One region of the Candidatus Accumulibacter phosphatis genome, then DNA from elsewhere that is predicted to be linked to it. Evidence: riboswitches for the same ligand, from Rfam matches in the RefSeq annotation. Region 1 holds a riboswitch; each other region holds the start of a gene.
The links. A riboswitch is a leader RNA that binds a small molecule or an ion and turns the genes downstream of it on or off. The one in region 1 is predicted to bind cobalamin.
Positions count from the first base shown of each region.

Region 2: linked by a shared signal. The riboswitch ahead of CAP2UW1_RS10205 (energy-coupling factor ABC transporter permease) and the one ahead of cobO (cob(I)yrinic acid a,c-diamide adenosyltransferase) in region 1 are both predicted to bind cobalamin.
Region 3: linked by a shared signal. The riboswitch ahead of CAP2UW1_RS19360 (TonB-dependent receptor domain-containing protein) and the one ahead of cobO (cob(I)yrinic acid a,c-diamide adenosyltransferase) in region 1 are both predicted to bind cobalamin.
Region 4: linked by a shared signal. The riboswitch ahead of CAP2UW1_RS02095 (energy-coupling factor ABC transporter permease) and the one ahead of cobO (cob(I)yrinic acid a,c-diamide adenosyltransferase) in region 1 are both predicted to bind cobalamin.

Region 1 covers NC_013194.1:3,020,468-3,025,962, reverse strand. The annotation lists gene amrB (AmmeMemoRadiSam system protein B) at 1-714, opposite strand, end outside; gene ispD (2-C-methyl-D-erythritol 4-phosphate cytidylyltransferase) at 756-1,454, shown strand; gene ispF (2-C-methyl-D-erythritol 2,4-cyclodiphosphate synthase) at 1,451-1,930, shown strand; gene CAP2UW1_RS13070 (OsmC family protein) at 1,966-2,463, opposite strand; cobalamin riboswitch at 2,649-2,878, shown strand; gene cobO (cob(I)yrinic acid a,c-diamide adenosyltransferase) at 3,059-3,673, shown strand; gene CAP2UW1_RS13060 (cobyrinate a,c-diamide synthase) at 3,688-4,974, shown strand; gene cobM (precorrin-4 C(11)-methyltransferase) at 5,026-5,495, shown strand, end outside.
Region 2 covers NC_013194.1:2,306,052-2,311,546, reverse strand. The annotation lists gene CAP2UW1_RS10225 (esterase/lipase family protein) at 1-342, shown strand, start outside; gene CAP2UW1_RS10220 (amino acid ABC transporter ATP-binding protein) at 455-1,231, opposite strand; gene CAP2UW1_RS10215 (amino acid ABC transporter permease) at 1,212-1,865, opposite strand; gene CAP2UW1_RS10210 (amino acid ABC transporter substrate-binding protein) at 1,872-2,678, opposite strand; cobalamin riboswitch at 2,893-3,110, shown strand; gene CAP2UW1_RS10205 (energy-coupling factor ABC transporter permease) at 3,234-3,911, shown strand; gene CAP2UW1_RS10200 (energy-coupling factor ABC transporter substrate-binding protein) at 3,908-4,264, shown strand; gene cbiQ (cobalt ECF transporter T component CbiQ) at 4,258-5,004, shown strand; gene CAP2UW1_RS10190 (energy-coupling factor ABC transporter ATP-binding protein) at 5,001-5,495, shown strand, end outside.
Region 3 covers NC_013194.1:4,463,017-4,468,511, reverse strand. The annotation lists gene napA (nitrate reductase catalytic subunit NapA) at 1-1,284, opposite strand, end outside; gene CAP2UW1_RS19375 (chaperone NapD) at 1,286-1,534, opposite strand; RNA gene ssrS (6S RNA) at 1,920-2,102, opposite strand; gene CAP2UW1_RS19370 (cell division protein ZapA) at 2,136-2,480, opposite strand; gene CAP2UW1_RS19365 (hypothetical protein) at 2,495-2,695, opposite strand; cobalamin riboswitch at 2,852-3,056, shown strand; gene CAP2UW1_RS19360 (TonB-dependent receptor domain-containing protein) at 3,185-5,056, shown strand; gene CAP2UW1_RS19355 (FecCD family ABC transporter permease) at 5,065-5,495, shown strand, end outside.
Region 4 covers NC_013194.1:486,097-491,591, reverse strand. The annotation lists gene feoB (ferrous iron transporter B) at 1-314, shown strand, start outside; gene CAP2UW1_RS02110 (hypothetical protein) at 316-588, shown strand; gene CAP2UW1_RS02105 (carbohydrate porin) at 591-1,937, shown strand; gene CAP2UW1_RS02100 (ferritin-like domain-containing protein) at 2,082-2,543, shown strand; cobalamin riboswitch at 2,606-2,814, shown strand; gene CAP2UW1_RS02095 (energy-coupling factor ABC transporter permease) at 2,947-3,624, shown strand; gene CAP2UW1_RS02090 (energy-coupling factor ABC transporter substrate-binding protein) at 3,621-3,968, shown strand; gene CAP2UW1_RS02085 (hypothetical protein) at 4,177-4,512, shown strand; gene CAP2UW1_RS02080 (carbohydrate porin) at 4,559-5,495, shown strand, end outside.

The sequences.
Region 1 (5,495 bases):
CGCTCGCAGGCCGTGCCGACGGGCAGCCAGCAGCAAGCCATTGACCGGCGTTGCACCGCAGGCCTGCTGATGGTCGATGCGTGCGTCGAGCGCGACGATGCGCCGCGCGGTATCGGCATCGGTCTCGCGTGCGACGCGGTAGGGCAGGTAGTGCGACAGGTCGGAGCTGATCACGATCAGCGTCTCGTCGCCGCCCCACAGACATTCGAGAACTTCAGCGACCTCTGCCGGCGAGGCGCGGCCGACCGCCAGCGGCACCAGCGTGAACTCGTCCAGCACCGTCTGCAGGAACGGCAACTGCACTTCCAGCGAGTGCTCCAGGGCGTGCGCGGCATCGCTGACGACCACCTGCGGCAAGGCCTCGATCAAGGCCAGCGCCTGCGCGTCGACCGGAACCACGCCGAGCGGTGTGGCAAAGGCCGTCGAGGCGGGGAATGCCAGCCCGTCGACGGCGACGCGGTGCGTCGGGCCGAGCAGTACGACGCGCCGAACGCTCTCGCGCAAGGCGGCGATCGGCGCATAGACGCTGGCAGCGATCGGACCCGAATAGATGTAGCCGGCATGCGGCACGATGACGGCCTTGGGTCGCCTGCCTTGGGCCGGTCGGCTGTCGTTCAGCAAGTCGCGCAGATCGCGGGCGAGAACGCTCGACGATCCGGGGTAGAACATACCGGCGACGGCGGCGGGTCGCACATGTGGTGGCGGGTGGCTCATATTCCTGCTCCTTGATGAGTAGCATGCCCTAAAATTAGACCATGGTGAGCCACTACGCAATCGTTCCTGCTGCCGGCACCGGTGCGCGCTTCGGCGGCGAGACGCCGAAACAGTACCAGCTATTGGCCGGGCGCCCCCTGATCTACTACAGCCTCGCCGCCCTTTGCCGCCAGCAGCGCATTGAGCGTGTCTGGGTCGTCCTCGCGGCGGACGATATCTGGTGGCGCCAGCACGACTGGACAAGCCTCGGCTACAAGCTGGAGACCGTCTTTTGTGGCGGCGCGACCCGTGCCGAGAGCGTCGCCAACGGCCTGCGCGCCGCCGCCACGGCCGCCGATGACGACGACTGGGTCCTCGTGCATGACGCGGCGCGCCCCTGCCTGTCGCAGGCGATGCTGGCCGCCCTCTGCGACGAACTCGCCGACGACCCGGTCGGCGGCCTGCTCGCCGTGCCGGTGGCCGACACCTTGAAGCGTGCCGACGACGCGGAGCGCGTGGCGCGTACCGAGCCGCGCGACGGACTCTGGCAGGCGCAGACGCCGCAGATGTTCCGCTACGGCCTGCTCAGCCATGCCCTCGCCGAGCACCCCGGCGGTACCGACGAAGCGTCCGCCATCGAGGCCGCCGGTTTGCGGCCGCGGCTGGTCCGTGCCGACGCCAGCAACCTCAAGGTGACTTATCCGGCCGACCTGCGTCTGGCGGAAATGATCCTGCAGGCGAAGGTACGGGTAGACGAATGATCCGCATCGGCCAGGGTTGCGACATTCACGCACTAGTACCGGGCCGCCGCCTGATCCTCGGCGGCGTCGACATTCCGCATCACGCCGGACTGCTCGGCCATTCGGACGCCGATGCCCTGCTGCATGCGCTCACCGATGCGCTGCTCGGCGCCGCCGCCCTCGGCGACATCGGCCGCCACTTCCCCGATACCGACGAGCGCTATCGCGGCGCCGACAGCCGCCAACTCCTGCGCGCGACGGTCGCGCTGCTGGCGCAGGCGGGCTGGCGAGTCGGCAACGTCGATGCGACGATCATTGCCCAGCAGCCCAAACTGTCGCCGTATCTGCCGCAGATGGTGGCCAACATCGCCGCCGACCTGCAGATTCCCGCCGACGGCGTCAACGTCAAGGCGAAAACCGCCGAACGGTTGGGCTTCGTCGGCCGTCGCGAGGGAATCGCCGCCGAAGTGGTGGTGTTGATCAGCCGGGAAGCGTAAGCGGGTACCTGCTGCTCCGGCCGTCGACGCCGGCATCAGTCGTCCGTTGACGAGTCAGCCGTGCCGGCAGCGAAAACGGGCTCGCAGCGGACTTCGGTCTTGACCGAGTTGGCGATGAAGCACTCCGCGTGCGCCTGATGGTGCATCTCCACCACCTCGGCAGGGGTCGGCAGCCGACTGCCGGAGAAAGCGACTTGCGGCCGCAGCGTGACGACGGTCATGGCCAGCTTGCCCTCGCTGTTCCTGGCCATGACGCCCAGCGGGCTGTCGGCGTAGCTATCGACGCAGAACTTGCGGCGGGCGGCGATCGACAGGAACCACAGCAGGTGGCAACTCGCCAGTGCGGCGACGAAGGCTTCTTCCGGGTCCACGGCCGCCGGATCGGACATCGGTACCGGTACGACGTGCGGTGAAGACGAAGCGGCAATCTCCACACCGCCGTCGAAGCGCAGCATGTGCCTGCGGCTGTAACGGTTGCCGAGAAAATCCTGCTCGCCGCGCAGCCAGAGAAGTTGTGCGCCATAGTCAGCCATGCTCGGACTCCGTTGGTAGGTTGATGGGGTGCGGCCAGGGGCCGTGAGGGCGGTGGTGCGGCAGTCGCCATCTTCGCACGTCTCGTCTCGGAGCGTACTTCCTCGGCGTTTTTCCCGTCTGTCCGAGGCCAGGCCGCCCGCGCCAGGGCGCCGGCGAGCTTGACAGCGCGGCCTTGGGCAGGGTAAAAGTCGCGCATGCTTCAGGTGTCCCGACGGTGTCTTCCCGAGGGATGAAATGGGAAGCCGGTGCATCTGGCCTGTCTTGCAGGCCATGACCATCCCGGCGCTGCCCCCGCAACGGTAAACGAGAGCAAGGATCTGCAGTAAGCCACTGTGCCAGTGCACGGGAAGGCTCAGGTTCAGGGAGACTTCCTCGCTCGTGAGCCCGGAGACCGGCCTGAGACATGCGAATCGGCATTGCGGCGGGCGATGTTTCGGTGGTCTGGGGTCTTCCTCATTTCTCCGTCATCCCCTGCTCGATGTGCCGTGAAATCATTGAACGCGAACTCGCGCGGGTGTGCGGGGAGGGGAACAAAGTGCATTCGTCTTGCTTTCCGGTCCTTTTCGGTCGGCATTCGCGCGAGCGGCTCACGGCATGAGCGACGACGAGGTCCACGAGGTCGACGAGAGCCACCGCGCCCGCATGCAGCGGAAGAAGGCGGTGGTCGACGCCGCGATTGCGCGCGCCGATCAGGACAAGGGTGTGCTGCTGGTGCTCACCGGCAACGGCAAGGGCAAGTCGAGTTCGGCCTTCGGAATGGTCGTCCGCGCCCTCGGTCACGGCATGCGGGCCGGCGTCGCGCAGTTCATCAAGGGGCGCTCGGACACCGGCGAAGAGGCCTTCCTCCGCCGCCAGCCCGAGGTCGTCTGGCACGTGCTCGGCGAGGGCTTCACCTGGGAAACGCAGAACCTCGCGCGCGACCGTGAAACGGCACAACGCGGCTGGACGGTGGTGCGCGCGATGTTGCGCGACTCCTCGCTGGGCCTGGTCGTTCTCGACGAACTGACCTACGTGCTGAAACGCGGCTGGCTCGACCTGGCGGCCGTTCTTGCCGACCTCGAGGCCCGCCCGCCGATGCAGCACGTGGTGATCACCGGCCGTGGCGCCCCGCAAGCCCTCTGCGACGCGGCCGATACGGTCAGCGAGTTGCGCGACGTCAAGCACGCTTTCCGCGCCGGCGTGCGCGCTCAGAAGGGGGTCGATCTGTGAGATCCGTCCCGGCGATGTTCGTCTCGGCGCCTGCCTCGGGCCAGGGGAAGACCACCGTCACGGCGGCTCTGGCGCATCATCACCGCCAGCAGGGGCGGCGCGTACGCGTCTTCAAGAGCGGCCCCGACTTCCTCGATCCGATGATCCTCGAGCGGGCGTCGGGTGCGCCGGTCTATCAGCTCGACCTGTGGATGGGCGGTGAGGATCACTGCCGCCAACTCCTCTACGACGCGGCGGCTGAGGCCGACCTGATCCTCGTCGAAGGTGTCATGGGGCTCTTCGACGGCGATCGCTCGAGCGCCGACCTGGCCATGCTGTTCGGCATCCCGATCCTCGCCGTCATCGACGGCGGCGCCATGGCGCAGACCTTCGGTGCGCTCGCGCACGGGTTGGCCACCTACCGGCCGGGCTTGCCGTTCGCCGGCGTGTTCGCCAACCGGGTCGCCGGCGAGCGTCACTACGAGATGCTCGCTGAGAGCCTGCCACCGGGACTGCGCTCGTTCGGCTGGCTGGCGCGCGACGGCGACGTCGCGCTGCCCGAACGACACCTTGGCCTGGTCCAGGCCGCAGAGGTCGCCGATCTCGATGCGCGCATCGCCCGCGCCGCCGCCGCGCTCCATGGGGTCGAGCAGGTGATGCCGGCGCCGGTCACGTTCCGTGCGGCGGTCTCGGAGCCGCCGTCGCGTTGGCTCGCCGGCGTGCGCATCGGCGTCGCGCAAGATGCCGCGTTTGCCTTCCTGTATCGCGCCAATCTCGATCTGCTGCGTGCCCTGGGCGCCGAGCTGACTTTCTTCTCGCCGCTCGTCGACGCGACGCTGCCCGCGGCGGATGCGCTGTACCTGCCGGGGGGCTATCCGGAACTGCACCTCGACCAACTCGCCGCCAATACCGGGATGCAGGCCGCGTTGCGCGCGCACCATGCCGCTGGCAAGCCGATCGTCGCGGAGTGCGGCGGCCTCCTGTATCTGCTCGAGTCGCTCACCGACGCCGAGGGTCGGCGTGGCGAGATGGTCGGGCTGTTGCCGGGGCAGGCGACGATGCTCGCACGCCTTGCCAACCTCGGGTTGCACAGCGTCGAGCTGCCGGAAGGCAGTGTTCGTGGGCACACCTTCCACTACTCGCGGCTGGAGTGCCCGCTCGCGCCGATCGCCGTCAGCGTCGGCGCGCGTCCGGGGCGGCGTGGCGAAGCCGTCTATCGCGACGGGCGTCTGCACGCTTCGTATCTGCACCTCTATTTCCCGTCCAACCCCGAGGCCGTGGCGCACTTGTTTGCACCGGGCCCTTCCCACTTTCCAGGCTGAGGCAGTCGTCATGCGTAGCGAAACCCCATCAATTCACCGCTCGCCGGTCCGATGAGCGTCGGCAAGGTATGGTTCGTCGGCGCTGGCCCGGGCGATCCGGACCTGATCACGGTCAAGGGCCGCGATCTGATCACGCGCGCCGGGGCGATCCTGTTCGCCGGTTCGCTGGTTTCGGAAGCGGCGATGCGCTGGGCGCCGGCGGGCTGCGAGGTTGCCGATTCGAAGGATATGGCGCTCGAGGAGATCATTGCCTGGTTGATCGCCAGGGCGCAGACCAACGCGGTCGTCCTGCGCCTGCAGACCGGTGATCCGTCGCTCTATGGCGCATTGATCGAGATGGCGCAGCCACTCGATGCCGCCGGTGTCGATATCGGCGTCGTGCCGGGCGTCACCTCGGCCATGGCCTCGGCGGCCGCCGCGGTGGAGAGCCTGACCTTGCCGGAAGTCACGCAGACGGTGATCCTGACGCGTGTCGAGGGGCGTACGCCGATGCCGGCAGGCGAGTCGCTCGAGGATCTGGC
Region 2 (5,495 bases), 710 kb from region 1:
GCGTTCATCCGCCAACCCGGGCAGCTTGCGCCGCAGGTGCGCAGCCATCTGAAGGTGGTCACCGACGAACGCAACACGTGTCGCCGTCGCGATGCGGCAGGCCAGTGCCTCAAGGACGACTACATCTTCAGCCTTGCCGAACAGCGTTATCCGCCGGTCACCGAGGCACCCGACACGACCGATGTCGAGGTAGCAGCCGGCCACGTGGAAATCGTCGGCGAATCGGGTGTCACACCGGACAAGTTGATCACCGTCCTGCAACAGCAGGGGATCGTGCTGCCGACGCCGCCCGACCGCCGGTCTGCCTTCGACAAGTTGCTGGCGCGCCTGTACGCGCCGTGAAGTGGGCGCCGCTGGCGTGCGGGGGAGACCGCTGCTCGCGGCGCCGCGCGGCCAATGGGCGCTACCTCAGACCGCCCCCGGCCAGACATCGGCGGACGTGGCTGGGTGCCCGCTACAACATGTTCTCGAGGAACGCGCGCGTACGCGGGTGTTCGGGGGCGGCAAACAATTCCTTTGCCGAACGCGCCTCGAGGATCTCGCCCCCATCCATGAAGACGACGCGGCTCGCCACTTCGCGGGCAAAGGCCATTTCGTGCGTCACCACCAGCATCGTCATGTGCTCTTCGGCCAGTTCGCGGATGGTGCGCAGCACTTCGCCGGTGAGTTCCGGGTCGAGCGCCGAGGTTGGCTCGTCGAACAGCATGATGTCCGGCTCCATGGCCAGTGCCCGCGCGATGGCGACGCGCTGCTTCTGGCCGCCGGAGAGCCGCGAGGGATAACTCGCCTGCTTGTCGAGCAGGCCCACCTTGCGCAGCAGCGTCTCGGCTTTCGGGAGGATCTCGTCACGCCGCAAGCCCTTGACGGTGATCGGCGCCTCGATGATGTTCTGCAGTACCGTCAGATGCGGAAACAGGTTGAAGTGCTGAAAGACCATTCCCATTTTGCGGCAGATGCGCCGGATATCGGCGTCGGGCGAATAGCGGCAAACGCCATCGGCACCGGTGGCGACCAGCGTTTCGCCCTCGATGTCGATGCTGCCGCGGTTGATCGTCTCGAGATGGTTGAGGCAACGCAGGAAGGTGCTCTTGCCCGATCCCGACGGGCCGATGACGGCAACCACCTCGCCCTTGCCAACCGCCAGCGAAACGCCCTTGAGCACTTCGACGGCGGCGAAGCGCTTGTGCACATCGCGCGCATGGATCATCGGGCTAGCCATCGTAGACGGCATACTTCCTCTCCAGATGCTGGAAGCCCAGCGTCAGGACCAGCGTCATCACCAGGTAGAAAGCCGCGGCGACAACAAAGGGCGTCGTCGTGAAGTCACGCTGGACGATTCCGCGCGCGGCGCGCAGCAGGTCGTTCATCGCCAGCACGTAGATCAGTGACGTGTCCTTGACCAGGGTGATCGTCTCGTTGCTCATCGGCGGCAGGATGCGCTTGAGCACTTGCGGCAGGACGATGCGCCGCATCGTTTGCGGATAGCTGAGCCCGAGGACACGCGCACCTTCGTACTGGCCCCGATCAATCGACTGGATGCCGGCGCGAAAGATCTCGGCAAAGTACGCCGCGTAGTTGAGCACGAAGGCGACGATGGCCGCCGGAAAGTCCGGCAGGCGGACGCCGATCACCGGCACGAAGGGCAACGCAAAATAGATGAACAGCATCTGCAGCATCAGCGGCGTGCCACGCATCAGCCAGATGTAGCCATTGACCAGGCCGCTCAGCACGACGAAGCGCGAAATCCTGACGAGGGCCAGGACCAGACCGAGCGGTACGGCGAGGACGAAGCTGATGAGAAAAACCTGCAGCGTGACCCCCGTACCCTCGATCAGGGGGGCCATGATCTCGATCACATAGTCCATGCACCGTTACTTCTTGATGATGTCCTTGCCGAACCACTTAGTCGAAATGGCGGCGGCCGAACCATCCTTCTTCATCTCGTCGAGCGTTTTCTGCAGTTTCGCCATCAGTTCGGTGTCGTCCTTGCGGGTGCCGACGCCGTAGTCCTCGGTGCCGAAGTTCTCGTCGAGAACACGGTACTCACCGGGCTTCTTGGTCGTGTAGTAGCGGCCGACGACCTCGTCGACGACCAGCGCATCGAGTCGACCAGCTCCCAGATCCATCAGTGCGGTGACGTTGTCGCCGAACTTCTTGAGTTCCTTGAGTGACTTGGCCGTGGCCGCGTCCTTCTCGACAGCCTCGATGGCGCTGCTGCCGTCCTGCACGCCGACCACCTTGCCGGCGAGGTCGGCCTTGGTCTTGACCGGCGACTTGTCGGTGACGACGATGATCTGGCGGTTTTCCAGATAGGGCGTGGTGAACAGGATCTTCTCCTTGCGCGCCTCGGTGATCGTCAGACCGTTCCACAGCACGTCGACGCGCTTGCTGTTCAGCTCGGCTTCCTTGGCATTCCAGTCGATCGGCTTGAACTTCACTTCAGCGCCGAGCCGCTTGCCGGCCTCGCCGGCCAGATCGATGTCGAAGCCGACGAGCGTGTTCTTTTCGTCGCGGAAGCCCATCGGCGGAAAGTTGTCGTCCAGACCGACGACAATGGCGGCAACCGGCGCCGGCACTGTCGCCGCTTTGCCTTCAGCAGGATTCTCCTTCTTGCCGCAGGCTGCGAGCAGCGCAGCGGACAACAGGACGATCGACAGAACTGCAGTTTTCTTCTTCATTTTTGTTTCCTGTGACGAGAACGATATCAGCATGGCAGGCCACCGCCGCAGATACATCACCAACGTGCGGCGGCGCCATGCCGGGGTCAGGTACGGCAAGGGCGACAGTATACCCAAGTCTGCGCACCCTCCCCGGCTGAATCGCCGGCGCCGCGCGTCGCCTCGACATCCGCGAACATTCGCGCGAACGCTTGGGCCTGGCACGCGCTTCACGTATACTTCGCTTGGTTCAGGTGCCATGCCGCACAACCGTGCGGCAGGTGAAACGGGAAGCCGGTGACCGTACGATTCCACGAATCGTGCCAGTCCGGCGCAGCCCCCGCTGCTGTATGCCCGACGAGTTTGCCTCATGCCACTGCGTGATTGACGCGGGAAGGTCGGCAAAGGAGAAGGAAGGCGAGCCAGAAGACCGGCCTGAACCACAGGCAGTGCCAATCCCCGGGGTGACGGGAACGGTTCCGTTGATCAGCCGCAGCGGTTGCTTTGCAGGCGGTCCGTCTTCCGATCCTCGCCTCACGATGGTGCTTCCTGCCTTTCGCGCAGAGGAGGATGGTCATGCACATCATGGAAGGCTTCTTGCCCATCGAACATGCCGTCGGCTGGACGCTGGCGTCGGCACCCTTCGTCATCTACGGCCTGCGCGCCGTCAGGCAAAGGGTCCACGAGCAGCCCGAGCAACGCATGCTGCTCGGTGTGGCGGCGGCTTTCGCCTTCGTTCTATCGGCACTCAAACTACCCTCGGTGACCGGCAGTTGCTCGCACCCGACCGGCACCGGGCTCGGCGCGATCCTCTTCGGCCCGGTCATCATGGCGCCCATCGGTGCCGTCGTGCTCCTCTTCCAGGCACTGCTCCTCGCCCATGGCGGACTCACCACTCTCGGCGCCAACCTGTTCTCGATGGCGATCGTCGGCCCGTTTGCCGCCGCTGCCGTCTTCCGCCTGGCGCGTGGCCTGAAGTGCTCGTTTGCCGTCAGCGTCTTCCTCGCCGCCAGTCTGGCCGACCTGCTGACCTACGTGACCACCTCGCTGCAACTGGCCTGGGCTTTCCCTGACCCGGTCGGCGGCTTCGCCGCCTCCTTCGTCAAGTTCGCGGGCATTTTCGCGATCACCCAGATCCCGCTGGCCATCAGCGAGGGTCTGTTGACGGTCGTCATCTTCAATGCCCTGGCGCGTTTCAACCCGCGCGAACTGCAGGACATGAAGGTCATCGGCAGCAGCGAGGTGCGCGCGTGAAACGCCATCAGAACCTCTTGCTCCTAGTCGCCGTCGTGCTGCTCACCGCCCTGCCGCTGTGTCAGGTGCAAAGGCCCGAGGCGGGCGCGGACGGCAAGCCGATCGAGATCTTCACCGGCGCCGACGACAAGGCCATGGCGCTGATCGGCCAGATCGCCCCCAGCTACCAGCCGTGGTTCGAGCCGCTGATGGAACCCGCCAGCGGTGAAGTGGCGTCGCTCCTGTTCGCCTTGCAGGCCGCCCTCGGAGCCGGCTTCATCGGCTATTATCTCGGCGTTTCGGTGACCCGCGAGAAGATGCGGCGCGAAGCCGGAAAGCGCCAGGAGGCGGACGCCGGCGACAGAGCGTGCTGATCGAACAATGCGCCTACGCCAACCGCTGGCGCAAGGCGGCTCCGGCGGCCAAGGGCCTGTTCTCGCTGTGCGGCTTCGTCGCCGCGTTTGCCGCGGCCAGGCCGGAAACAGCCCTCCTCGTCGCCGCCCTGGTTGCGCTCTCGACCATCGCCGGCGCCGGCGTCTCCCCCGGCCACTACCTGCGGGTGGCCCTGCCGGCGCTGGCCTTTCTCGCTCTCGGCTGTATCTCGCTGGCCTTTTCGCTCGACCTGAACGCCGCGACCGGGGCCATCGGCCTCCAGTTCGCGCCGGACGGTCTCGGCAAACTGGCGGCGGTCGGCGCACGTTCGCTCGCGGCGCTGGCCGCCCTGCTCTTCCTGGCCCTGACGACACCGCTGATCGACCTGGTCGCCCTCCTCCGCCGCCTGAAAGCACCGGAAACCCTGCTCGAGATCATGGTGCTCTGCTACCGCATGCTGTTCGTTTTCTCGGAGGCGGTTCATGACACCCTGACGGCACAGTCGGCGCGCCTCGGCTATGCGACGCCACGTCTCGCCATGCGCTCGCTCGGCGGACTGGCGGCGAATCTCACGCTGCAGGTCTGGGAGCGCGCGCACGCCCTGCATGTCGCCGCACAGGCACGCAACAACGATGGGCCGCTGCGTTTCATGGAGCCGCATTTCGAGCAAACGGCGCGCGCCGTCGGCATTGCAGCCACGGCCGGCAGCGGCCTGATTGCTTTGGCGCTTGGACTTCGATGACGTTGGCGATCGCTGGCCGGACGACGGAAGCGCTGCTCGCCCTCGAGCAGGTCGGTTTCTCTTACCCCGATGGCAGCGTCGGGCTCGCCGACTGTTCGCTGTCGATCATGCGCGGCAGCCGCAATGCTTTGATCGGCGCCAACGGTTCGGGCAAGACCACCGTCTTCCAACACACCAACGGGCTGCTGCGACCACAGGCCGGCGCGGTCCGCTACGCCGGGCAGGCCATCGATTACAGCCGCGGCGGATTGCGTCGCTTGCGCAGCAAGGTCGGCATGGTCTTCCAGAACCCCGACCGCCAGTTGTTTTCCGCCAGCGTTCTGGAGGACGTTTCCTTCGGTCCCTGCAACCTTGGCCTGGACAGCACGACGGTACGCGACCGGGTGGCAGCGGCGCTGCACGCCGTTGGCATGTCAGCCTTTGCCGACAAGGCTGTACACCACCTGAGCTTTGGCCAGAAGAAGCGCGTCTGCATAGCCGGCGTACTGGCC
Region 3 (5,495 bases), 1.4 Mb from region 1:
ACCGCAGGCGGATGGCTGACCCGTCAGCGAGAACGGGCTGTTGCCGGGTTCGGAAATCTTGCCGACCAGAAGATGCACGTTGTAGATCATGTTATTGACCCAGGTGCCGCGCGTGTGCTGGTTGAAACCCATGGTCCAGAAGGAAGTGACTCGGGTCTTGGGATTGGCGTAAGCCTGCGCCAGCGCCTCCAGCTTGTCTTTGGGTACCCCCGAGATCGCGTGCGTCTTGTCGAGTGTGTATTCGGCAACAAACGTCTTGAACTCGTCCAAGCTCATCGGGCTCGCGGCGGCGGGATTGCCTTTTGGCTTGCCGTCTTCGCCGGGGTAGCCGTTGTTCATCGCCACCTTCTCGAGTGGATGATTTGCGCGCAGGCCGTAACCGATGTCGGTAACGCCCTTCTTGAAGTTGACGTTGCGAGCGACGAATTCCTGATTCACCGCGTTGTTCTGGATGATGTAATTGCAGATGTAGTTGAGGATGGCCAAGTCACTCTGCGGCTTGAAGATCAGTTCGTTGTCGGAGAGTTCGGTCGAGCGGTGGCTGAAGGTGGACAGCACGTGGATCTTGACGTCCTTGCCGGTGAGTCGCCGATCGGTGACGCGTGACCATAGGATCGGATGCATTTCCGCCATGTTCGAACCCCACAGCACGAAGGCATCGGCGTGCTCGATGTCGTCGTAGCAGCCCATCGGTTCGTCGATGCCGAAGGTGCGCATGAATCCGGCGACCGCTGACGCCATGCAGTGGCGCGCGTTCGGATCAAGGTTGTTGGTCAGCAGACCGGCCTTCATCAGTTTCGCGGCGGCATATCCTTCCCAGATGGTCCACTGCCCGGAACCGAACATGGCGATGTTGCGCGGACCACCCTTCTTGAGTGCAGCCTTGCACTTGTCGGCCATGATGTCGAAAGCCTGGTCCCAGGAAACCGGGGTGAACTCGCCGTTCTTATCGAACTTGCCATCCTTCATGCGCAGCAGCGGCGTCGTCAGGCGATCCTTGCCGTACTGAATCTTGGACAGGAAATAGCCCTTGATGCAGTTCAGTCCCTTGTTGACCGGGGCGTCGGGGTCGCCCTGGGTGGCTACGATGCGTCCATCCTTCGTTCCCACCAGGACGCCGCAGCCGGTGCCGCAGTAACGGCAGGCGCCCTTGTCCCAACGCACGCCGTCATCCTTTCCCGGTGCCGCCTGTGCAAAGCCGGGAAGGCTGATGCCGGCGACACTGGCGGCGGCAGCCACCGCATGGCTCTTGATAAAGTCACGACGTGTCAAAGTCAATTTCATCTCATGCTTCCTCATCAGGATCGGGTTCGAACTGGTGGTAGACCATGGACGCCGAGAGCACGCCCGGCTGCTCATTGATCTGCGCAAAAAGCTTGGTCACTGCTTGAGTCGAGTCGGCCTCGATGGTCACGATCATTTGCCCGGATTCGGTTGCCACATGCACCTCGACGCCACCGAGCGCGCAGAGACTTGCCTTGACCCGGGTAATCGCTTCGGGCCGGGCATTGACCAGTACGCTGGAGATATTCATGAATTCGCGACGCTCCTGTGCACAGGTCGGCCGGTTGCTGTGCCGGTACCGTCCGGCACGGACCGTTACAGTCCTGCGTCAGACGGACACTCTAAGCCTCTCGCAGAAGCTTTTTCTTGATACAAATCAAGCGGAAAAAATATGAGAGCGGGATTCGCCGGGCGACGATCCGCGGTTGGCGGCGGGCGGGCGCAGGGGCCATGCACCGGCCCGGTCAGGGCTGCCGGAAGGGGACGCTCACGCAGCGAGCGGTCGCCGTCAGCGCAGTGATTGGTGCCGGGAAGCCTGCGGGCATTCCCTGCAGGAAGCCGCGGGCCAGATGACTGGGCACGCCGACGATAGCGAAAAAAAAACGCGGAACCGAAGTTCCGCGTCTTCCCTTTTCCTTGTCCCCGCGAGTGCCGTCAGGCCGGCATCCTGAACCTGGATTCAGTTGGGTCACTTTCCTCCCGCATCAGGTATGCCCGACATGTGGGGCACACACAACAGCAGTTTCGATGGTCGGCGACCGATGCCAATAAGCATTGGTCCAAGGAATCTATGACCTTAACAAACACCGCAGGGAACTCTCTCGAAGGCTGGGAGGAACTTTACGTTCCAGTCACTCCCCGGTTTGCTGCGGCTTCAGCACCGCCACAAGTTCCGCCTCCATGAAAGAAATTCTACGCCGAACGTCGTCGATGTCCAGCCCTATTTCAGATTCAATTTTCTGATGCTGCTCGGGGCTTTCCTGATTCCGGTGAAGGTGCTCGTGGGCAATATTCAGGGCGGCCATGACGGCGATCCGCTCGGATAGATTGCTTCTGGTCTTCTCGGCGATGTCGCGCATCTTGCCATCGACGTAGGCGGCGGCGTTGAGCAAGGCCGCGCGCTCCTCGGGTGGGCAGGCAACACGGTATTCCTTGCCGAGCAGGGTGATGTCGAGAAAGCTGGCTTCGTTGGGCATCAGATGCGGATTCTTCAGGCCTTGGCCTCTGGCAGTTGCAGGGCAAGCGCTTCCAGCCGGGCGAAAGCGGCTCCCATGCGCTCGGTGAGGCGGTTCTTGTCGGTTTCGGCGGCAGCGAGACGTTCGCGGAGTCCGTCATTCTCCGCGCGCAACGTCTGGCAAAGTGACACGACCTCGGTGATCCGGCTCTCGAGCGCATTGAGTTCATCAAGCATGGGCCAGACTATAGAGTCAAAAAGCTTGTTCGGTCAAGGCGTAAGAGGCGGTTCTCAAGGTGGTTTGTGCCGGCACCGGCGCTTTGTCTCGTAATCACGTAGGCGTCTGGTCCGAAGCGAGGTTATACTCCGCGCTTCCGCGGACCTCGGGTCGCGGGAGAGATCGTGCAAGGTGCCGCAATGCAGCTTTGCTGCAGCGGTTAAACGGGAAACAGGTGCGTGTTCATGCAACATCATGCCTGTGCTGTCCCCGCAACGGTAAGCGAGTGTGGGCGTGTCGATAGGCCACTGGGCGAAAGCCTGGGAAGGCGACATGTCAAGACTTGCAAGCCCGGATACCGGCCTTCGCACACATGGACGGAGGTGCCGCGGGGATGCGGACACGCAACGCTCGGCGCGCTCGCGCCTGTTGATGGTATCCCTGTGCAGTTCCGTATTTTTGCTCGCCGACCTGCGGGGACGCTCGTCGGCAACAGGGAGAAACCCATCATGCATCCAAGCCAGGCGCGCGCACATTCTGCCGCGAAACTGCTCACTCTTGTCGCCGTATTCTTGTCGACCGCGGCAAGCTCCGCTGACCTGCCCCTTGATCCCATTGTCGTCACCGCGACTCGCCAGCCAACACGCAGCAACGAGTTGATGAGTGACGTGTCGGTCATCACGCGCGAGGAGATCGAGCAGGCCGGCGAAACCTCGCTCGCACAACTGCTGGCAAGGCAACCGGGAATTCAATACATCGCGAACGGCGGTGCGGGGAGCAATAGCGGCGTCTTCATTCGTGGGGCGGCGAACAATCAGTCGATCCTGCTGATCGATGGTCAACGAGTCGGCTCGGCGACCACCGGCAGCCCAGCGCTCTCGCGCATCCCGCTCGACCAGATCGAGCGCATCGAAATCCTGCGCGGCCCGGCGTCGTCGCTCTACGGTGCCGATGCCATCGGCGGCGTGATCCAGATCTTCACCCGGCGCGGCGAGGGGCCGCCGCGTGTGAACGCCAGCACCGGCTATGGCTCCTACCAGACGAGCGACAGCACGGTCGGCGTGTCGGGCGGTACGGATCTCGTTTCCTACAGCGTGCAGGCCGGCTACATCGACACACGCGGTTTCAGCACGGTTCACAACAAGCAGGACAGCAATTACAACCCCGATCGCGATGGCTATTACAACAGGAACTTGAGTGCCAGCTTCGCCGTTCGCCCGGCCAAGGACCAGGAAATCGGTGCGAACCTGCTGGCCAGCCAGGGTACCAACCAGTACGACGCGAATGACTTTGGCCCTCTCGGTGCGGCGCCGAACTACAACAGCGACCAGACCGTCAGTTCCTACTCGCTTTGTTCGCGCAACCGCGTGAATGCGACGTGGACCAGCACGCTGCGTGTCGGGCGCAGCACGGACGATGCCAGGGACTATGCCGGCGCTGTCAGAAGTGCCTCCTTCCGCACCGACATGGATCAGGCGTCCTGGCAGAATGACATCAAGTTGCCGGTCGGCGAAGCGCTGCTGGCGGCCGAGTACACCCAACAGAAGGTGTCCGGTACGACCGACTATGCGGTCAGCGAGCGGACCATTCGTTCCTTGCTGGCTGGCTGGAACGGCCGCATCGACCAGCACCGCCTGCAGTTCAACCTGCGACGTGACGACAACTCACAGTTCGGTGGTGAAACCACCGGTTCTGCGTCGTACGGTTACCAGTTTACGCCGGAGTGGCGTGCGCACGTCTCCTACGGAACGGCGTTCCGCGCCCCGACATTCAACGAACTGTACTTCCCCGCCAGTTTCCTTTTCGCGGGTGGTAACCCGGATCTGAAGCCGGAGAGAGCGAAGAACGCCGAGGTGGGCGTCAACTGGGAACACGCCAGCCATCGCTTTGGGGCCGTCTTCTACAACAATGATCTCACCGACCTGATCGAATTCCGGCCACCGACTTTTGCGCCGGTGAATGTCAGTAAGGCCTTGTTGCGGGGCGCGACGCTCACCTACGATGGGCGTTTGTCGGGCTGGGGGTTGGGGGTCGCCATCGACTTTCTGGATCCGCGCAACGAGGAGAATGGGCCAAACAACGGCAATCGCCTGGCGCGTCGCGCCGAGCAGCAGATGAGCAGCTACCTCACGCGAACGTTCGGTAACTGGGAATTGCGTGGCGAGTGGCAACTCGTGGGCAATCGCTACGACGACCCGGCCAACCGCGACCGCCTCGGGGGCTACGGTCTGATCAACCTCTATGCGGACTATCGTCTGCAGCGTGACTGGACATTCTTTGCGCGCGCCAACAACATCTTCGACAAGTATTACGAGACGGCCGACAACTACGCGGCAGCGGGAGCGAACGTTTTTGTCGGTATTCGCTACGCGCCGAAGTAGGATACGGCATGCCCACCCGTCGCCGTGCCGTGCTGATTCTCGCTGCCCTCACCGGGCTGTCGCAGTTGAGCATCATCCTGGCATTGATGGTGGGCAGCATTCCGATCAGCCCGGCAGAGGTCCTGTCGACGCTTGTCGATCCCGGCGGCAGCATTGCTGCCGATGTGGTGCGCAATCTGCGTCTGCCGCGAGCCCTGACCGGGTTCGCCTGCGGTGGCTTGCTGGCGCTTGCCGGCGCGCTCCTCCAGGTCCTGTTGCGTAACCCATTGGCCGACCCTTACGTCCTGGGTATTTCGGGCGGCGCCGGCATCGGCGCCCTGCTGGCGATCATTCTGGGATTCGGGGTGGTGGGCGTCAACGGCCTGGCTCTTGGCGGCGCGCTCGGCGCCATGTTCCTGGTGTTTGGCCTGGCGCATGGCGACGGCGGCTGGACGCAGTC
Region 4 (5,495 bases), 2.5 Mb from region 1:
CCCTGGTTCCCGGCATGGCAGCCCGGGAGGTCGCCGTCGGCGCGCTCGGCACGGTCTATGCGCTATCCGCAACCGGTGATGACGTGGCTGAACAACTGGCGCCGATGCTGGCCGCCGGCTGGTCGCTGCCGACGGCTTTCTCGCTCCTCGCCTGGTACGTCTTCTCGCCGCAATGCTTGTCCACGCTGGCGGTCGTCAAGCGCGAGACCAACTCCTGGCGTTACCCGCTGCTGATGGCCGGCTACCTGTTTGCCCTGGCTTATGGTGCGGCTTTCGTTACTTACCGCGTTGCCCTTGCTCTCACCGGAGGCTGACATGTTTGAGGAACTGGTAGCCTATGGCGCTGTACTCGGCGCCACCACCTACGCCACTTGGCGGCTCATGCCGGGTGCTCTGCGGGTCGCGCTGGCCGAACGTTGGGCGACCCTGGCCCCGCGTTTTGGGTTTGCCGACGCCGCTCCCGACCCCGCCCGTCGACAGGCCAGTGCGAGTGGCAGCAGCAGCTGTGGCGGCTGCTCCGGATGCGCCAGCAAGCCGACGTCAATCAAGGTAGTCGTCGTCACCAACAAGAACACAAACGCCCAGTAACCATGTCTATACCGACGCACAAACTCAAGACCCTCGCTTCCGCGCTGCTGCTCTCATCTTTTTTCGGGCAGCCGCTGGCCGCTCTGGCGGCCACCGACGAAGCGGACGCCACCGACGACACGCCGAACTGGCAGGAGACGACGCTCACCGGCGACTGGGGCGGCGCCCGCAAGCGGCTCTACGACTCGGGAGTTCAAGTCGACCTCATGTACACGGCCGACTACCTGCGCAACAACGCCGGTGGCTTGCAGCACGGCGGGGCCTACATGGGCCATACCGACCTCGTCCTGCAGTTCGACGGCGAGAAACTCTTCGGCTGGACAGGCGGTTCCGCCTTTCTGCAGTTGATCAGCAACACTGGCGGCAGAGTCAATCTCAACTATGTCGGCAGCCTGATGGGCGTCGATAACCTCGAGGCACCGGTCAACCGTACCGGCGTCTTCAAGGCGTGGCTGCAGCAAGCCTTCCTTGACGACAGGGCATCGCTTCGGCTTGGTCTTTACCCGATCGACAGCGAGTTCTACGTCACCGACGCCTCGGGAGTCTTCCTGCATCCGTCGTTCGGGATGGCGGCGGAAGTGGCCAACTTCGGCAGCCTGGCCGGCCCGTCGATTTACCCGACCAGCACCTATGCGGCACGCCTGCGTATCGATCCCGATCCTGCCTGGTACGCGATGCTGGCGGTTTCGCGCGGGATTCCCAGCGAGCGGATAGCCACCGCCGGCCCCAATGTCAGCTGGCCGAAGGGTACCGGCAGCATGCTCATCGGCGAAGTCGGTTTCAGTCCGGCCAAGGCCGGACTGCTGCGCGAGAGCACGCCGGCCGAGGCCAAGGACGACTTCGTGCCGATCAGCAAGCTTGCCGTGGGCATGTGGCGATTCTCGCCGCGCTTCCCGCAACTCGTTGCCGTCGATGCCGCCGACGAACCGCTGTTGGCAACGCACTGGGGCGCCTATTTCCTCGCTGAGCAGACGGTGTTTCGGGTTCCGGAATCGAACCGTGACCTCGCCGCTTTCGTCCGCTACGGTTTCACCGACGGCCGGACCAACACCCTCGACTACTCGCTCAGCGTCGGCTTCAGCTTCCGGGGTCCGTTCGCCGGACGCGAGAAAGACACCTTCGGTATCGCCGCGACGCGTGCGCACGCGGGTCCGCAGGGGCGCGCGCAGTTATCGGACGAGCTGGGCGAGCCGCTGTCGTCGGCCGCGGAAACGGCCGTGGAAATGACCTACCGGGCACAACTGGCCCCCGGGGTGGTCCTGCAACCGCTCGTCCAGCGGATCTTGAACCCGGGTCTGTACTTGCCGAACGCCACCGTCGCCGGGGTGCGCTTGCAGCTGGCGCTGTGAGCGTGCGCGGCCGGGACTCGAACTTGGTGGTGGGTTCCCGAAAACAATGGCGGGTAGCCTTGGCCTCAATCAGCCCTGATTGGTGACGGCGCACACCAATTGCAGGCACGACCTCTGTTTAGCGCTAACTATTGGAGAATCAAGATGAGTGACTTTGACCGTGACGAAGCAGTTGCCGTTCTCAATCAGATCATGGAGCTTGAACTGGCTGGTGTCGTGCGTTACACGCATTACGCACTGATGGTTTATGGCTACAACCGCATCCCGATCGTTGACTGGATGAAAAAGAACGCCGAGGAGAGTCTGGTCCATGCCGGGCGCGCCGGCGAACTGGTGACCTTGCTGGGTGGTCATCCGTCCTTGGGAATCGGGCCCCTGCTGGAAACGTATCAGCACGATACCGGGGATATCCTGCGCGAGAGCCTGGAGCATGAGACTCTGGCCCGAGCCGCCTACTACAGGCTGCTTGAGATCGTCGCGGGAAAGAACATCCTGCTCGAAGAGTACGCGCGGGACCTGATCGTCGACGAAGAAATGCACGCCGACGAAGTCAACAAGATGCTGCGCAGGCCGGGGGACACCGAGGCAGTCCGCGCGGTACCGTAACAAAGGGGCGGCACCGTGCGAGCGAGGTTTCTGCCTGTTGCCGGATGACGCCCACCGTATAGTATAGTTGACTCTGTTTGGGTGCCTTGCTCCACGACCGTGGGGCGGGTGAAACGGGAAGCCGGTGACTCTGATCCTTCAGACAGTCCGGCGCAGCCCCCGCTGCTGTAAGCCTGACGACTCCGCAAAACGCCACTGTGCTCGCGCATGGGAAGGCTGCTGGAGAAGACTGAAGGCAAGCCAGAAGACCGGCCCAAATCAAATGTAGCGCCAATCCCCGGGGTAAAGGGAGAGGTTGCGTCGATTCGCCGTCAGTCGGTTGTCGTCGCGCGGCTTGTCTTCCGATCTGTTTGCTTTTCCCCCAAATGGCGCATCTGGTCATTTCTCACTGTGGGAGAGAGTCATGCATATCATGGAAGGCTTCTTGCCTATCGAGCATGCTGTGGGCTGGTCCGTGGCATCCGCGCCGTTCGTCATCTACGGCATTCACGCCGTCAAACAACACATCCAGGAGAATCCCGAGCAACGAATGCTGCTCGGTGTGGCGGCAGCGTTTACTTTCGTTCTCTCGGCGTTGAAGCTGCCGTCTGTGACTGGCAGTTGCTCGCATCCCACCGGCACCGGGCTTGGCGCCATCCTCTTCGGCCCGGCGGCGATGGCGCCGATTGGCATGGTCGTGCTGCTCTTCCAGGCGCTGTTGCTCGCACACGGCGGCCTGACAACACTCGGTGCCAACATCTTCTCGATGGCTATTGTCGGACCATTCGCGGCTGCCGGTTTGTTTCGCTTGGCGCGCAGCCTGAAGCTGTCGTTCGCGGTCAGTGTCTTCATCGCCGCCAGCATGGCCGATCTGCTGACCTACGTGACCACCTCGGTCCAACTGGCCTGGGCCTTCCCTGATCTGGAAGGCGGCTTTGTCGCCTCTTTTGTCAAGTTTGCCGGAATTTTTGCGATCACCCAGATCCCGCTGGCGATCAGCGAGGGCTTGCTGACGGTGGTCATTTTCAACGCCTTGATCCGCTTCAACCCACAGGAATTGCAAAAGCTGAAACTCCTTGGCGGCAGGGAGGCGCACGCATGAAACACCATCAAAACCTCATCCTTCTGATTCTGGTTGTGCTGCTCGCCGTTTTTCCGCTGTGGCTGGTGGAGAAGCCGGCACCGGCTGCAGATGGCAAAGCGGTCGAGATTTTCGCCGGTGCGGACGACAAGGCGAAGGATCTGATCGGTGACATCAGTCCGAACTACACGCGATGGTTCGAGCCGCTGATGGAACCCGCTAGCGGGGAGATCGCCTCTCTATTGTTTGCTCTGCAGGCTGCTCTGGGGGCGGGCTTCATCGGCTACTACTTTGGCGTTTCGGTTACCCGTGAGAAGTATGCCGCGCGCAGGAAGGCGGCGGACGAAGGTGCCGGTGCCTACTGATCGAGCAATCGGCCTACACCAATCGCTGGCGGCGGGTCTCGCCAGTGGTCAAGGGAATCTTCGCGCTGTGCGGGCTCGGCGCGGCCTTCACTGCGGGGGTACCCGTCGCGACGACCGTCGTCCCTCTACTGATCGCCGCAGTGACGCTGGCAGGTGCCGGAATACCGAGCGGACGCTATCTGCGGGTAGCGACGCCGGCGTGCTCGCCATGGACCCCGAGTTGCTGGTACTCGACGAGCCGATGGCCGGCCTGAATCACAGCGCGCAGGAGGATCTGTTGGCGGTATTGGGCGAGCTACATGGCCGGGGCATTGCTCTGCTGCCGGCGACGCACGAGATCGACTTCACCTACCGCTGGGCCGACCGGTTTCACTTGGTGACGGGCGGTCATTGTGTGGCTTCGCTGGACGCGGCCAAGCTGGCCGACGGCGGGGAATGCCTTGTCGGCAGTTGGGCTGCCATAGCCCGGAGTCGTCGAGCTACAGCACGCACTTGCTGCCCGCGGGCAGGTCTCGGATGCGGGCAAGCCGCGAACGATCCATGAACTGTTGGCCATGCTGGCCAAAACAAATATGAAGGAGCGATAAACAATGTTGATAGCCAGAAACAAGCTGACCAACCTCCTCGGGGCGGCGCTGCTCGCCTCTTTTCTTGGTCAACCGCTGACTACTCTGGGCGCTGCGGCCGACAATCCCGCCGACCTTGGCAAAGTCATAGCGGCCGGCAAAGCCCCCGAAGGAGATTCAGTAGCGGCAAGCGATGCCACCGACGACACCCCCAACTGGCAGGAAAGCACCCTCACCGGCGACTGGGGCGGCGCCCGCAAGCGGCTCTACGACGCAGGCGTCCAGGCCGACCTCATGTACACGGCCGACTACCTGCGCAACAATGCCGGCGGCCTGCAGCACGGCGGGGCCTACATGGGCCATACCGACCTCGTCCTGCAATTCGACGGCGAGAAACTCTTCGGCTGGACAGGCGGTTCCGCCTTTCTGCAGTTGATCAGCAACACTGGCGGCAGAGTCAATCTCAACTATGTCGGCAGCCTGATGGGCGTCGATAACCTCGAGGCACCGGTCAACCGTACCGGCGTCTTCAAGGCGTGGCTGCAGCAAGCCTTCCTTGACGACAGGGCATCGCTTCGGCTTGGTCTCTACCCGATCGACAGCGAGTTCTACGTCACCGACGCCTCGGGAGTCTTCCTGCATCCGTCGTTCGGGATGGCGGCGGAAGTGGCCAACTTCGGCAGCCTGGCCGGTCCGTCGATTTACCCGACCAGCACCTATGCGGCACGCCTGCGTGTCGATCCCGATCCTGCCTGGTACGCGATGCTGGCGGTTTCGCGCGGGATTCCCAGCGAGAGGATAGCCACCGCCGGCCCCAATGTGAGCTGGCCGAAGGGTACCGGCAGCATGCTCATCGGCGAAGTCGGTTTCAGTCCGGCCAAGGCCGGACTGCTGCGCGAGAGCACGCCGGCCGAGGCCAAGGACGATTTCGTGCCGATCAGCAAGCTTGCCGTGGGCATGT